DNA from 3 places in the Bradyrhizobium sp. IC3123 genome. Region 1 is predicted to be linked to each of the others. Evidence: riboswitches for the same ligand, from Rfam matches in the RefSeq annotation. Region 1 holds a riboswitch; each other region holds the start of a gene.
The links. Region 1 has a riboswitch for cobalamin ahead of metE (5-methyltetrahydropteroyltriglutamate--homocysteine S-methyltransferase). Riboswitches for the same ligand answer to the same signal wherever they lie in the genome.
Positions count from the first base shown of each region.

Region 2: another riboswitch for cobalamin. It lies ahead of I6F20_RS28960 (energy-coupling factor ABC transporter permease); the one in region 1 lies ahead of metE (5-methyltetrahydropteroyltriglutamate--homocysteine S-methyltransferase).
Region 3: another riboswitch for cobalamin. It lies ahead of I6F20_RS28895 (DUF1636 family protein); the one in region 1 lies ahead of metE (5-methyltetrahydropteroyltriglutamate--homocysteine S-methyltransferase).

Region 1 is NZ_JADYVF010000023.1:48,036-52,947, forward strand. It holds gene metE (5-methyltetrahydropteroyltriglutamate--homocysteine S-methyltransferase) at 1-1,536, opposite strand, end outside; cobalamin riboswitch at 1,637-1,839, opposite strand; gene I6F20_RS35985 (hypothetical protein) at 2,251-2,526, shown strand; gene I6F20_RS35990 (nodulate formation efficiency C protein) at 2,869-3,651, shown strand.
Region 2 is NZ_JADYVF010000011.1:140,099-145,010, reverse strand. It holds gene I6F20_RS28975 (histidine phosphatase family protein) at 33-605, shown strand; gene cobT (nicotinate-nucleotide--dimethylbenzimidazole phosphoribosyltransferase) at 598-1,650, opposite strand; gene cobF (precorrin-6A synthase (deacetylating)) at 1,661-2,410, opposite strand; gene I6F20_RS28960 (energy-coupling factor ABC transporter permease) at 2,457-3,134, opposite strand; cobalamin riboswitch at 3,172-3,390, opposite strand; gene cobA (uroporphyrinogen-III C-methyltransferase) at 3,436-4,167, opposite strand; gene I6F20_RS28950 (cobyrinic acid a,c-diamide synthase CobB) at 4,164-4,912, opposite strand, start outside.
Region 3 is NZ_JADYVF010000011.1:125,479-130,390, reverse strand. It holds gene cobN (cobaltochelatase subunit CobN) at 1-402, opposite strand, end outside; gene cobW (cobalamin biosynthesis protein CobW) at 402-1,451, opposite strand; gene I6F20_RS28895 (DUF1636 family protein) at 1,448-1,822, opposite strand; cobalamin riboswitch at 1,918-2,139, opposite strand; gene cobO (cob(I)yrinic acid a,c-diamide adenosyltransferase) at 2,180-2,815, shown strand; gene I6F20_RS28885 (cobyric acid synthase) at 2,821-4,269, shown strand; gene cobD (threonine-phosphate decarboxylase CobD) at 4,258-4,912, opposite strand, start outside.

The DNA of each region.
Region 1 (4,912 bases):
CATGTCATTGCGCTCAAACTCGCCGTGCACGAGGACGTCAAGACCGATGTCCTCCTGCCAACGTACGGCGCGCGCAGTCTCCTCCTTGAGGAACTTGTCGTATTGCTCGTCGCTTATCGCACCTCGCGCATGCGCCGCACGGGCATTCCGGATCTCTGTGGTCTGCGGAAATGATCCGATCGTCGTGGTAGGAAAAGCCGGTAGTCCGAATCGATTGCTTTGGATCTCGGCCCGACGGGCAAATGGGCTCGCGCGCCGACACATGGTCTGGTCGATCGCTCTCATCCGGACAGCGACATTGGCATCACGGATTTTCGGCGAAGTCCGGCGGACAGTCGCGGCACCTTCCGACTCGGCAAGAGCTAACGCAACATTCTGGTCGCCTGCGAGTGCACGCGCTAGGATCGCAAGCTCCCGCATCTTCTGGACCGAGAAAGCAAGCCAGCTCTTGACGTCGGAAGCGAGGCCGGTCTCGAGTTCAACATCGACCGGCACATGAAGCAGCGAGCAGGATGGGGCGATCTGTACACGATCCTTGCCGAGCTTCGCAATCGCGGGTTCGAGCCGCTGGCGCAGCGACGACAAATTCGACCGCCATACATTCCGACCGTCGACGACACCGAGCGACATGACGAGATCACTTCGGCCGCCAGCGATGATCTGGTGCAACAACTGTGGCGCTCGAACCAGATCGAGGTGCAGCCCGGCAACTGGCAGGCTCAAGGCGGTGTCCAGATTGTCGCCGAGGTCGCCGAAATAGCTGGCAACCATGAGCTTGATCGCCGGCCCCTCCTTGGCGAGCCGGTCATAGGCATGTCGCAAAGATTTTCGCGTCCCCTCATCCAGATCAAGAACTAGGCTGGGCTCGTCGAACTGAACCCAATTTGCCCCACGTTTGGCCAATTCCTGCATAACCTCGATATAGGGCGGTATCAGTTCATCCAGCAGTGAGAGTGGCTGGAACGTGGGATCGGGACTCTTGCCGAGCTTTAGGAATGTGACCGGCCCGATCAGGACGGGGCGGGTCTGAAAGCCAAGGGCCTTGGCTTCCTCATACTCCTCGATCGGCTTGCGAGAGCATAGCCTGAAAGTCTGTCCCCTGTGAAACTCGGGGACCATATAGTGATAGTTGGTGTCGAACCACTTGGTCATCTCCTGCGCGGGTGCGCCAAATCCGCGCGGTCCGTGACCGCAACTCGCTTCCTGGTCGTCGCATTGTGAACCGCGGGCCATGGCGAAGTATGTCTTGAGCGAAACGGATTCGGCTTTCGAGGCGTAGATCTCCGGGATGGCGCCAACCATGACACTTGTGTCGAGCACCTGGTCATACAGCGAGAAATCGTTCGATGGAATGACCGTGACGCCGATAGATTTCTGACGGGCCCAATTCGCGGCACGCAGGCCAGCTGCGTCCTCGAGCAGCTGCTGTTCGCTGCTTTTTCCGGCCCAGTAGCTTTCTAGAGCGACTTTGAGCTCGCGCCTTGGACCGATGCGTGGCGTTCCGAGCGTGGCAACAGGGAGGGAGAGAAGAGACATAGCGTTAACCCATGTTGGGGGCAAAGGCCATGGCGGACGCAGGCAGGGGAAGTCGCGGTGCGACGGCTGCTTGGCGCACCACCGGGACACCCCGCCCGTGGACGAATATAGTGTCGGGGCAGGTCTCCTGGCTCGCAGGTCATCGCTGCTGTCCGGCCTTCCCGAAGCCGCGCAGGCTTCAGTGACGTCGTTGGACAGCGGCTCGCCGCTCACAGTTGCGGGGGCAGCGCCGGCATTTTCACCGGCTTCCCTCTTAGCTCCGGATCAAATGGAAACCGGAGAACCTCGACGACTTGGATTATCGGCAAGAGCAGTCTTCCGTCAACCTCTCAGATCATGTCTCAAGCTGATGCTGCGACATCTGCTACGCGAATGACCGTGCATCTCTAGCATTGAGATGATGTAGCAGTGCTCTCCAATCAGCGATACCGCAATGAGCATCGCAGTTGCCCGCGGGTTGCACGCCAGATCGGTGGAAAGGACAAATGCGGCTTGCGCGGTCGGGGCCGCTGCCTCGAGCAGAACGCATTTGTCGCCAGTCCCAGCTTCCCAGCGGTTTTTCGAGCACGCGCGCCATCCAGCCACCTTCTCGACCAACAGGATCAGTGTTGAATAGGCCAAGACACCTGGCTAAGCCAGCAACTTACAACTTACCCGGGCAGCACGTTTGATTTGCGGTGCCAGCCACACCCCAAATGCTCGGCGAAGATCGGCTTGCCGTCGTTCGCCATCGAGTACAAAGCGCGCCTGACTGAGGCTGTTCTCGACTTCCGGAGCGCCGGACGTCGCGAAAGGAGCGCCAAACGCGCCATGGCCCCTTGGCCGAAAGTGCCCGAAGGCATGGCAGCGATCAAAAGCCCACATTCCGGCAACGATAACCGAACCACACGGTTCAATGACGGCAAACGTGCTGCCACTTCTCATCAGGAACTTGGCACCGAGGCGTTCCGCTGTGCCGTCGAACATCCGGTGCGTGACGGGGATGCATAAGCCGTGCTGGAGAGGTTGAACGGAAACATCGAGACATGCGCCAGTCGGAAAGTCGACAAAGAGGACACAAAACCGGTGCGAATTGCCGTCTATTATCTGGCACGAAGAATGCACGTCCTCTGCCTGCCCAGTCCTCCTGCTGGGCATGTCCAGCACAGCAAATTGAGGCTGTCGGTGGCAGTGAAGTTAGCGGCGCGTGACATAGAGGGGAGCGCCTGCTCGCACGGGAAAACCAGTGGTCGCCCCGTCGCGTCGCCGCTAACTTCTTGCGCTCGCGCATAACAGGTTGAAGGTTGCCTGCTCTGGAATGACGTGTGGATGAGACCGGATAGGCCGACGGTTATGAAGAAAACGTCAGGAAGACGCGCGCTATGGCTTTGGCTCGGTCGATCCCTGATCTGCCTGGCCGGGCTGGCTGCGACGAGCAACACTGTTCGCGCTAACGACAGCCCCCTTGTCGAAAGAGTCAAGTCAACGTGGCGAGCGCAAGACGGTGAGACAATAGAACAAGTTATCTCCAACGTCTCGAAGGTGGCACAGTTCGTCCCTCGGATGTGGGGCGTCGCTGAACTTGACCAAAATGAATATGTTTTTGTTTCTTGGACCAGGCACCGGGATGATAAATCAGACGAAGAGTACGTTATCACCTGGAAGGTCGCGCTCGACGGGACGATTGAACTTGCGTCGACCTATGCGAAGCCAATGGAATTGGGCTGGCGCGCCTTCGCGCTCTCGTTGATCGCCAGTGAAGTCAAGGATGGCGAAAGGGACGCAAATCTTGGCTTTCTGCATGACCCGGCCAACTTCAACTTTGTGACGACCATGCAAGGTCGGCTCGGTGATCTTCTGCGGCAGGGCAGCTGCACTATCGTTGATCCTGTTGGAGTGGACTACTTGCCGAAGCAGAATGACAAGCCGACCGAGAAAGGTGATCTGTGGCGCGTTTTGCTTGTGGTGAACTGTAATATCCCAGGGCCCCGCTATTTTACATACAACGGGGTCATCACTTTCGAGAAGAGCGAAGGACAAGATTGGGAGCCGCAATCCTCCTTTGCCAAGCGTATCGCGGCTTTTCCTCCTGGCTCCTGGTTCGCTCGCATGGAGCCAAAGGAACGGGAGGATTAGAAGGGAGCTAAAGGCCTCGGTAAATGATCGCGCAGAGCAAGATCGCGCCGTAGCTCCTGCAGGGCCGAACGCCTCAGAGCAACGGCAAGACTATCAGCTCTAAACTCTCCGGTGTTTACACCTTGAACAGTCGCGAGCTTTCCCGCGGCCTTCAGCCGGCCATCGAGAAAATGGGGCAGCACGATTACCTCCGATTCTTTCTGCGAGGAGTCGAGCTCAGCGGCGCGTGCCGCCTTGCGAGAGGCGGCTTGACCTCGGCGCACCCCACGCAGTGGAAGGACACCATTTGCGAGAGAACCAGCTCTCCATGCCATTCTTCACGGGACTGGGCCTGCAGATGCCTCGGGCCCAAGCCCGATCCGGCGTGCGAACCGCGCATCGCGCGACTGACTGGCACCCGCAAGAGCGTGACCATTCCGAGGCCGAGGTGGCACGCGGGATCGACTGCTGCGACGAAACCGGTTAATAGGGTAATGGGGCAGTGTTAGCGGCCCCGGCTTGACCACCGGTCCTTCGAGTGCCCCCAACGAGGAGCCGGAGCCGTGCGCGAGGCATCGAAGACCGGACTGAGTCGCCCGCTAGATTTCCTCGCACGCATTCGTCTGCGCATCGTAGATCCGGATTTGAAGCATGGGAAAGCGCTTCTTTAGTTCTGCTCCACCTGCCCTGGCGCCGTCTTTGGTTGCGAATTCAGCTCTGAGTCGGCCATCCACTTCAAGCGCGTAAGAAGAGACGGGCAATTCCCGGGGGGCTGAAACCATTTCATTTCCATTGGGTAGTGAGGTGGCTCAGAATGATGTGTAGCTTGAGTCGGCCATACCACACCAGAGCTACCTGCTCGGATGCCGCGATGGGCCTTGTGGATTGACGCCTCGCACCGAATGGCATCAGGACGGCACTCGCGATCGTCCGAACACGCGGGCGGCTTACCCCTCGCCGGTGCGTATACGAAGTAGCCACGGCTCCACATGGTTGTCCTTAAATTTTCCCGGCGCAAACGCATGCCCTCATGCCGTGCTGGGTAACTCTCAACACGTGAGTACGGGGAAGCGCACAACGAAAGAGCGGCCGCCAGTCGCGCCGACCGGGTCATGAAAAATCCTGGCCTTCTCCGAACGGGGCCGCGGCACCACCCGACCATCCCGGCTGGCTCTCAAGAGAGCTCCTGGTTTTCCGCGGTTTGCGCAAACGATACCGATTCACTTGCGCTGCGAGCGTTGAGCTGGACTCCGTGGCGCCTTTCGTCCAAATCTCTGATAGG
Region 2 (4,912 bases), on a different contig from region 1:
GGCCACAGCAAGCAATTTCCTTGGAGAAGAGCATGGAAGGCGAGACCTTCCTCTGGTTGATACGGCATGCAGCCGTCGCAGGCGTGGCGGGAACGATCCATGCGGCCGATGCGCGGGCCGACCTCGGCGATCATGCGGCATTGGCGGCTCTCAGGCAGCGCATGCCGCCGGATGTCGCCGGCTATGCCAGCCCGGCCCGTCGCACGGTCGAGACGGCGCGCGCGCTGGGGCTCGAACCGGAGCTGGTCAGCGAATTCGGTGAGCAGGATTTCGGCCATTGGACCGGCCATCGGCATGACGAGCTGGCCGCGACCGGCGGCGAGGCCTACGCGCAGGTCTGGCGCGATCCCGCGCACGGACGGCCGCCGAATGGCGAAAGCTTTGCGGATCAGGTTGGGCGCGTCCGCGTGGGCTTGTCGCAGATTGGCGCAGGCCCCGCAGCGCTGGTCGTCCATTCCGGGACCATTCGGGCCGCGCTCTGCATCGCACTCGACCTGACGCCGCAAGTCGCCTTGCGCTTCGTGATCGATCCGCTGTCGCTGACCCGGATCGACCGGCTCGCGGGCGGCTGGCGTGTCGTCTGCGTGAATCAGCGAGTCAGCTAGGCCGATCCGGCACGTTGGCCTGCGCGAACGTCGCCATGCCGTTGTGAAGTGCGCAAGCAGAGCGGACCAGCGGCAGCGCGATGGCGGCACCCGATCCCTCGCCAAGCCTGAGATCGAGGCTGATCAGCGGCTGCACGTTCAGCGCGCGCAACACCAGCCGATGTCCCTGCTCGGCCGATTGATGCGAGGGCAACAGGAACGGCTGGCAGGACGGGTTGAGGCGCGCCGCCGCCAGCGCCGCCACCGAGACGATGAAGCCGTCGATCAACACGGGAATGCGGCGTTGCGCGGCCGCGATGATCGCGCCCGAGATCGCCGCGATCTCGAGGCCGCCGACCGCGCACAGGATTTTTTCGGGCGACGCCCCCGCAACGCCGTGATGCGCGATCGCCGCGTCGATCACCCGCGCCTTGTGCGCGCGGCCCGACGCATCGACGCCGGTCCCGCTGCCCGCGATCTCTCCGGCGCTGACACTGAGCAGACTCGCGGCAATCGCCGCCGACGTCGTGGTGTTGCCGATCCCCATCTCGCCGAAGATCAAGAGATCAGGCCGGCCGGCCTCGGCGCGCACCACCGCGCGCTGGCCGGCCTCGAAGGCGAAGGCCAATTCCGCCGGAATGAGCGCGGCCCCGACACTGAAATCGCGCGTGCCGCTGCGCGGCTTGTCGGTGACGATTCCCGCCATCTGCTCATCGGCCAGCGTGCCGGCGTCGACCACCTCGAGGCTCGAACCCAGCTCGCGCGCCAGCACCGAGATCGCGGCGCCTCCGGCCGCAAAATTTGCCATCATCGCGATGGTGACGGCTTGCGGATAGGCCGACACGCCCTGCGCGACGATGCCGTGGTCGCCGGCGAAGACGATGATCGGCACCCGCGCGGCGCGCGGCTGCCCGGTCGCCTGCAAGCCCGCAAGCTCGATCGCGAGCTGCTCGAGCCGGCCGAGCGCGCCGGTCGGCTTCGTCAGTTGCGCCTGCCGCGCGATGGCCGCCTCGCGATCACCTTCGGAGACCTCGGGGCAGTTCTGATATATCCATTCGGGAAGCATGCTGCCTCGCTCAACGCCTGCGCTTGATGATATAGCTGTCCATGATCCAGCCGTGCCGCTCACGCGCCTCTTGCCGCAACGCGACGATGCGCGGGCCGACCTCGGCCAGCGCGCCGGACATGAGGATCTGATCGGGCATGCCGAGATAGGCCCCCCACCAGATGTCAAGCCCGGCCGGATCGAGCGACTGAAACGCCGTGCCGCCATCGAGCATCACGACGACGGTATCGACACCCTGCGGCCAGTCGCCTTCGCGCAGGCGCCGCCCCGTCGTGACCAGGAACGGCTCGCCGATATCGTTGAGCGGCAGCGCATGCGCCGCGCACAGCGCCTGGATCGAGGTGATGCCTGGCACAACTTCGATTGTCGGCAATGGATCGAGCCGCCGCGCAATGCGCAGCGAGGAGTCGTAGAGCGACGGATCGCCCCAGATCAGCAGCGCGACCTTGCCGCCACCTTCGAGGTGCCGTGCGATCGTCTGCGACCAGGTCGCGGCCACCGCATCGTGCCAATCGTCGACGCCCTTGCGGTAGTCCGCCTCGGTCGCATCGCGCACGGGAAGATCGAATTCGGCGATGCGCGTCGTCTTGTCGGTGAGCACGCCGGCGCAGATCGTCCGCCTGAGATCGGCAAGATCGGACTTCGCGGTCCCCTTGCGCGGAATCAGGATGAGATCGGCCGCGTTGATGGCCCGGGTCGCGGCGCGCGTGAGCTGCTCGGGATCGCCGCAACCGATGCCTATCAGGGAGAGCGTGAGCATCGCGAGCGCGACGGGCGGCCACGGCGGCCGCCCTTTCGCTGGTCTCTCAGGCCGCGTTGTGCAGGCGCGGCGTGACGAGGCCGGGCGCGGTGACGCCACGCAGCGACTTCGCCAGCGCCAGCACGGCGAGATCGGCGAGCGGCTCGATCACGATCACCAGCGCATAGGATCCGGCGAAGGCCGCGATGTTGGCGAGGTTGGTCGCAGCGAAGCCGGAGCCGTAGAGCGCCCAGAACGCCACCCAGGCGACGATGCCGGACTGGTAGGCGGTCGAGAGCGCCAGCGCCTGGCGGTATTGCAGATCGACGTAAGCCGTCTTGCGCGGAATGATCCGGCTCGCCAGCGCCTGGATCGCGAACAGCGGCACCAGAAGCGTGGTGACGTTCATGCCGTATTGCGGCAGATCGGTCGGCACGAACAACACGCCCTGGAGCAGCAGGCCGAACGCGAGGCCGAAGGCCGCAGGCGCAGCACCAAACAGCAGGAACAGGGTCGAGCCGAGGATGAAGTGCACCTCGGAGACGCCGACCGGGAAATGCGGCAGGACCTGGAAGAAAGTGAAGACGAGGCCCGTGGTGGCGAGCGTGCGCGCCGCGAACGAGCCGGCGCCCTGCTCTCGCACGGTCTCGACCGCAAGCTTCAAGGCAACGCCGCCTGCGGCGATGCCGGTTGCGTAACTCAATACGAGCTTGGCGCCCGTCACGATCTCGGGTTCGATATGCATGGCTCAATTCCTTCCTGCCGTCACACCCGACGGCCTTGGCCTCAATACGTGCACGGCCGGTCTCCTGGCTCGCGGTTCACTGGGTTCTCCGGCCTTCCCGGACCTTGCGGTCCAGTGGCGGTTCGGAGGCCCTCACCGCTTACAGTCGCGGGGGCGGCTGGGGTTTTGGGCGCCGCAACTGGGTCCGCCCATCCCCATTCCCGATTATGCTCCGGCGCTTTGCGCCGCGTCGAGCACCATGCCGCTCTTGTGTGCCCCTTTCGCATCGCGGGCGTCAAGGGGCGAACCGCTGCCGGAGCCGTCATGCCGGATATTCTCCTGCGAGCGCGCCGAACAGGATGACGGCAGCGGTGGAAGCGGCGCCGCCGCGTCCAAGCTGCTCGGCAAGCTCGGCAATCGTGGTGCGGACCAATCGTTCGTCAGATCGCCCGAGGGATTCGGCGAACAGCGCCGGAGTGTTGGGAGCGAGCCCGTGCGCGATCAATTTCGCGGCAAGCGCCGGAAAGGTGCGCCGGCCCATATAGACCACGGTCGTCGCCTCGGGATCGGCCAGCGCCGCCCAATTCAGATTGGGCGGCAGCTCGCCCGTGACGTCAGCGCCGGTGATGAACTGCACCCGGCGGGAGGTATGCCGGCGGGTCAGGGGAATACCGGCCTGGGCGGCGGCGACACAGGCGGATGTGACGCCGGGAACGATTTCGTAGCCGATGCCGGCCTCGCGCAGCGTTTCCAGTTCTTCCTCGAGCCGGCCGAAAATGCCGGCATCGCCGGACTTGAGCCGCACCACGCGCGCGCCGGTTGCGGCATAGTCGACCAGGAGACGGTTGACGTGGTGCTGCTTGGTCGAGGGACGCCCGGCCCGCTTTCCCACCGCAACGAGATTGGCGCCGGGCCGGGCGAGATCGAGGATCGCGCCGGAGGCAAGATCGTCATAGAGCACGACGTCGGCCTCGCGCAGCCGCGCCGCGCCTTTCACCGTGAGGAGTTCGGGATCGCCGGGGCCGGCGGAGACGAAAGAGACGAAGCCGCTCACCGGTCCTCCGCAATCAGATGGAAGAACGTGCCGGTGGCATGGCCACGGCGCGAGCCGGTCTCGGCAATGACCGTGCCGGTCGCATCGTGCACGACCGCGAGCGGCGTATCGGGCTGGGCGAGGATGGTCGAATAGTGGAACTCGTGGCCGCGCAGGCGCGCGCCAGGCTGATGCCCCGGCATCGGCGCAGCCAGTTCAGCAAGACGATAGCCGAGATGCATGCGGCGCTTGGCAAAGCTGGTCTCGAGGCCAAGCAGCCCCGCCATCTCATGGCTGATACCGTCGGCGTCGGTGAGGCCTGTGCCCAGCACCATATAGCCTCCGCATTCACCATGCACCGGCCGCGTCTCGGCGAAAGCGCGCAAGCCGCTGCGAAAGCGCGCATTGGCCGCGATCTTTCCCGCATGCAGCTCAGGATAGCCGCCCGGCAGCCAGCACACGTCGGCGCTCGCGTCGGGCGCTTCGTCGGCCAGCGGCGAGAACGGCGCGATCTCGGCGCCCGCGGCGCGCCAGGCTTCCAGCATATGCGGATAGACGAACGAGAACGCCGCATCGCGCGCCAGCGCGATGCGCTGGCCGGGCGGCCTCACGTTCAAGCCGTTCGCCACAGCTTGCGGCGACCATTGGCCTGCCGCGTGGAGCACCGCATCGAGATCGACGTGCTCGGCGACAAAGCGCGCGGCCTCGTCGATCAGCTCGCCGATCTCGGCCTGCTCCTCGGCCTGCACGAGGCCGAGATGCCGCT
Region 3 (4,912 bases), on a different contig from region 1:
CGTCGAGACTGGCAGGGTCGAGTACGCATCCAGCCGCGCGTCGTCGCGGCCGTCCGCCGGCAGCACGGCGAGCACGATGTTGCGCTCTTGCGCGAGTTGCTGGAGCGCCGCAAGCCCGTACGCCCAATAGGATTCCCCGCCGATCAGGCGCACCATTATGCCGCGCGCCTGCGACAGCGTGCGCTCGATATAGGTGTCGACCGACAGCGGATGACGCAGCTCCGCGAGATTGGCCAGCCGCAGCGACGGCAGGCTGCCCCGACCGCGGCGCCAGCCGGCCGCAAACGCGGCCAAATCGGAATCCGAATACGAGAGCACCACGAGATCGGCCGGGTCCTGGCCGATGTCTCTTGGCGTCGCGGTCTCCTCGAGACCGCGGCTCTCGCGGAAGACGACGTGCATCAGATGCCAGATCCTGAAAGACCAAGTCCTGCCTTGATGGCGGCCTCGTCGATATCGCCATGTTCGCCGATCACGACGAGCTTCGACTGTCTGAGACCCGCGCCCCAGGGCTTGTCGAACTGATGGCGCACCCGCTCGCCGACCGCCTGCAACAACAGGCGCATCGGCTTGCCAGCGACCGCGATGTACCCCTTCGCCCGCAGCACGTTCTGCTCGCGCGCCAGTTTCTGGACCGATGCGACCAGCGCGTCGATGTCGGCGACCTCCGGAAGGTCAATCACGACCGAGGCAAAATCATCGTGCTCGTGCTCCTCCTCGCCGTCATGATGCGATGGCCGCGCGGCGAGATCATTCTCGGCGGCAGCGCCGAGGCCGAGAATGACGCGCGCATCGATCGCACCGTCGGTGACCGGCAGCATCGGCACGCGGCGCGGCATCTCGGCGGTGATCGCCGCTTTTGCGGCTTCGATTCCGGCTGCGCCCGCAAGATCGGCCTTGGTCAGCAGCACGATGTCGGCGCAGGCGATCTGGTCCTCGAACACTTCCGACAGCGGCGTTTCGTGATCGAGATTGTCGTCCGCCGCGCGCTGCGCTTCCACCGCAGCCGGATCCGGCGCGAAGCGGCCGGCGGCGACAGCCTCGGCATCGGCCAGCGCGATCACGCCGTCGACCGTGATGCGCGAGCGGATCTCCGGCCAGTCGAACGCCTTCAGCAGCGGCTTTGGCAGCGCCAGGCCCGAGGTCTCGATCAGGATGTGATCGGGCCGCACCGGGCGCGCCAAGAGTTGCTCCATGGTTGGAATGAAATCGTCGGCGACGGTGCAGCAGATGCAGCCATTGGCGAGCTCGACGATGTTCTCCTCCGGGCAGTTCGCATCGGCGCAGGCCTTCAGGATCTCGCCGTCGACGCCCTCGCTGCCGAACTCGTTGACGAGCACCGCGAGCTTCTTGCCGCCGGCGTTGCTGAGCAGATGCTGGATCAGCGTCGTCTTGCCGGAGCCCAGGAAACCCGTGACGACCGTAACCGGGACTTTTGCGAGCGAGTTCATTCAGCGGCCTCCGGCACGACGGTAACAGGGGGAATACGGGCAAGCGACTGCTTGCGGAAGATTTCGGGACGGCTGCGCCAGGGCACGATTCCGTCGGGCGCCGCCGCGTAGGCCGCAGCACCTGCGACCACGTCCTGCGCATTCGCATCGGACAGGCGGCCATAGACATAGGACCAGCGGCCGGGCGCGCTGAGCGCGACCGAGCAGCCCTGGCTGCACGCCGACAGGCATTCGACGGGAACCACGCTGACGCCCTCGGGCACGCCGGCCTCGAGGATCGCGCCATGCAGGCGCTTGCCGGGCGTCGTCTCGCCCTCGCCGAGCGTCTGGCCGGCGCGGCAGGTGATGCAGACATGAAGTGTGACGGTCATCGCCTCTTCCAGATAACAGCGGGAGGCGATGAGGCGCACGGACCATTCTCCAGAAAGGCCCGCTTCCCCGTCGCGGAACACCCCGTCCGCCGGTCCAAAACTCGTCCGCGCTGGCAGGTCTCCCGGCTTGCGGAGCAGGGTTTTGGCCCTTCGATCCCCGCCTTCCCGATCCCAAAAGGAATCAGTGGCTTCGGGCATCTCTCCGGTCACGGTCGCGGGGGCGGCTGCATTTTGGACCCAAATCTTTGCAGATTCGGACCCTATCGCATTCCCTCTTCGCCTGTCATAGGACAGGAACCAACGCCAGGCCACCATTTGCCGGTGGCCGCCACTTGTCAAGCCGAAGGACCGGGACCGATGACGCCTGAACCGGAAACCCACACGACCGAGGAAACCGACGCCCGCCACGCCGCCAAAATGGCGAAGAAGAAGGCCGCTCGCGACAAGATCATGGCGACCAAGAGCGGTGAAAAAGGCCTGATCATCGTCCACACCGGCGCGGGCAAGGGAAAATCCTCCTCGGCCTTCGGCATGATCGTCCGCTGCGTCGCGCATGGCTTTCCTTGTGCGGTGGTGCAATTCATCAAGGGCGCCTGGGATACCGGCGAACGGCGCCTGCTCACCGGCCATTTCGGCGAACTCTGTCAGTTCCACGCGATGGGCGAAGGCTTCACCTGGGAGACCCAAGACCGCACCCGCGACATCGCTGCCGCGCGCGCCGGCTGGGAGAAAGCCAAGGAGCTGATCCTCGACGAGCGGCTGCGCATGGTCGTGCTCGACGAGATCAACATCGCGCTGCGCTACGACTATCTCGACATCGCCGAAGTCGTCGATTTCCTGACGACGCAAAAGCCTGCGATGACGCATGTCGTGCTCACCGGGCGCAACGCCAAGGACGAGCTGATCGAGATCGCCGACCTCGTCACCGAGATGACGCTGGTCAAGCATCCCTTCCGCTCCGGCATCAAGGCGCAGGCCGGCGTCGAGTTCTAGCTTCAATGGCACGCGCATTGATGATTCAGGGCGCCGGCTCGGACGTGGGCAAGTCGCTCATCGTCGCCGGCCTCGCGCGCGCCTTTACGCGCCGTGGTCTGCGCGTGCTGCCGTTCAAGCCGCAGAACATGTCGAACAACGCCGCGGTCACCGTCGATGGCGGTGAGATCGGCCGCGCCCAGGCGCTGCAGGCCCTCGCCGCCGGTGTCGAGCCGCACACCGACATGAACCCGGTGCTGCTCAAACCCGAGACCGATGTCGGCGCGCAGGTCGTGGTCCACGGCAAGCGCATCGCGACCGCACGCGCGCGCGACTACGCGGCGATGAAACCGTCGCTGATGGGCGCGGTGCTGGAGAGTTTCGAACGGCTGAAGGAGCGCGCCGATCTGGTGCTGGTCGAAGGCGCCGGCAGCCCGGCCGAGGTGAATTTGCGCAAGTCCGACATCGCCAATATGGGCTTTGCCCGCAAGGCGAATGCGCCGGTCGTGCTGGTCGGCGACATCGACCGTGGCGGTGTCATCGCCCAGCTGGTCGGCATCAGGACGGTGATCGACCCCGACGATGCCGCGATGATCTCTGGCTTCGTCATCAACAAGTTCCGCGGCGATCCCACGCTGTTCGACGACGGCTACAGGCTGATCGAGCAAAAGACCGCATGGCGCGGCCTCGGCGTGCTGCCCTGGTTTCCGCGCGCCGGCGAGCTGCCGGCCGAAGACGCGCTCGGCCTGCGCGATGCGCGCAAGCCGGGCCAATGCAAGATCGCCTGCCTGGCGCTATCGCGCATCGCCAATTTCGATGATCTCGATCCGCTCAAGCTCGAGCCGGGTGTCGATCTCGTGATGGTGCGTCCGGGCGAAGCCATTCCCGGCGATGCCAGGCTCGTGATCATCCCTGGCTCAAAATCCACCCGCGGCGACCTCGCCTTCCTGCGCGCGCAGGGCTGGGACGTCGACCTGTTCGCGCATTACCGCAGGGGCGGCCATGTGCTTGGCCTCTGCGGCGGCTATCAGATGCTGGGACGCAGCGTCGCCGACCCCGAAGGCATCGAAGGACCTGCGGGCGACACGCCGGGCCTCGGGCTTCTCGATGTCGAGACGGTGATGAGCCCGCAAAAGACCCTCACGCGCGTTACGGCCGTGCATGCCGCGACGGATCAGCCGATCCAGGCCTACGAGATCCACATCGGCCGCACCGACGGCCCGGATCACGCCCGCCCCTTCGCCAAGCTGGACGGCGAGGCGGAAGGCGCGATCTCGCGCGACGGCCGTGTGCAGGGCAGCTATCTGCACGGCCTGTTCACGTCGGATGATTTCCGCAAGGCATACCTCGCCAAACTCGACATTCCCGCGGGCGACGAGCCCTATCGCGCCAGCGTCGAGAGCGCGCTCGAGGCGCTGGCCGATCACATCGAAAAGCATCTCGACGTCGAAGGCCTGCTCGCGCTAGCGCGCTAGGGCCTCGGCAAGGCGCGTCCATTCGGCTTCGCTGCCGGGGAGCCCGAGGCGCAGCCATGTCGGCTGTTGCGCGAACACGCGGGACCAGATGTGGCTGCGCGCGAGCCTCTCCTGCGCAGCCACCGCGTCGGCCGTTTCGTACAAGCGAAACAGCGGTGTGCCGCCGATGAGCCGCCAGCTTCGCGAATGCGCCATTGCATCGAGGCGAACACAGTCGCGCGCGAGCCGCGCCGACGTCGCCTCGGCCCAAGTCTGATCGCGCAAGGCACGACAGCCGATTTCGATCGCCGCGCCCGAAACAGGCCATGGACCCGACACGGCGGCAAGCTTGTCGATGTCGGCGGCATGAGCGATGGCGAAGCCGAGCCGCAGGCCGGCCAAGCCATAAAACTTTCCGAACGACCGCAGGATCAACAGTCCCGGCCGATCCGCTTCTGGTGCAAGCGACGATTGCGGATCGGCATCGGAAAAGCTCTCGTCGACGACGAGACGGCCGACGCGGGGCAGCAGCGCGAGCAGATCCTGTGGCGCAGAACGCCGGCCATCGGGATTGTTAGGATTGACGACGATGGCGAGATCCGCGCCCGGCAGCGCGCCAAGCTCTCCGACTTCCTGCACCTCCCAGCCTGCGGCAGACAGCACG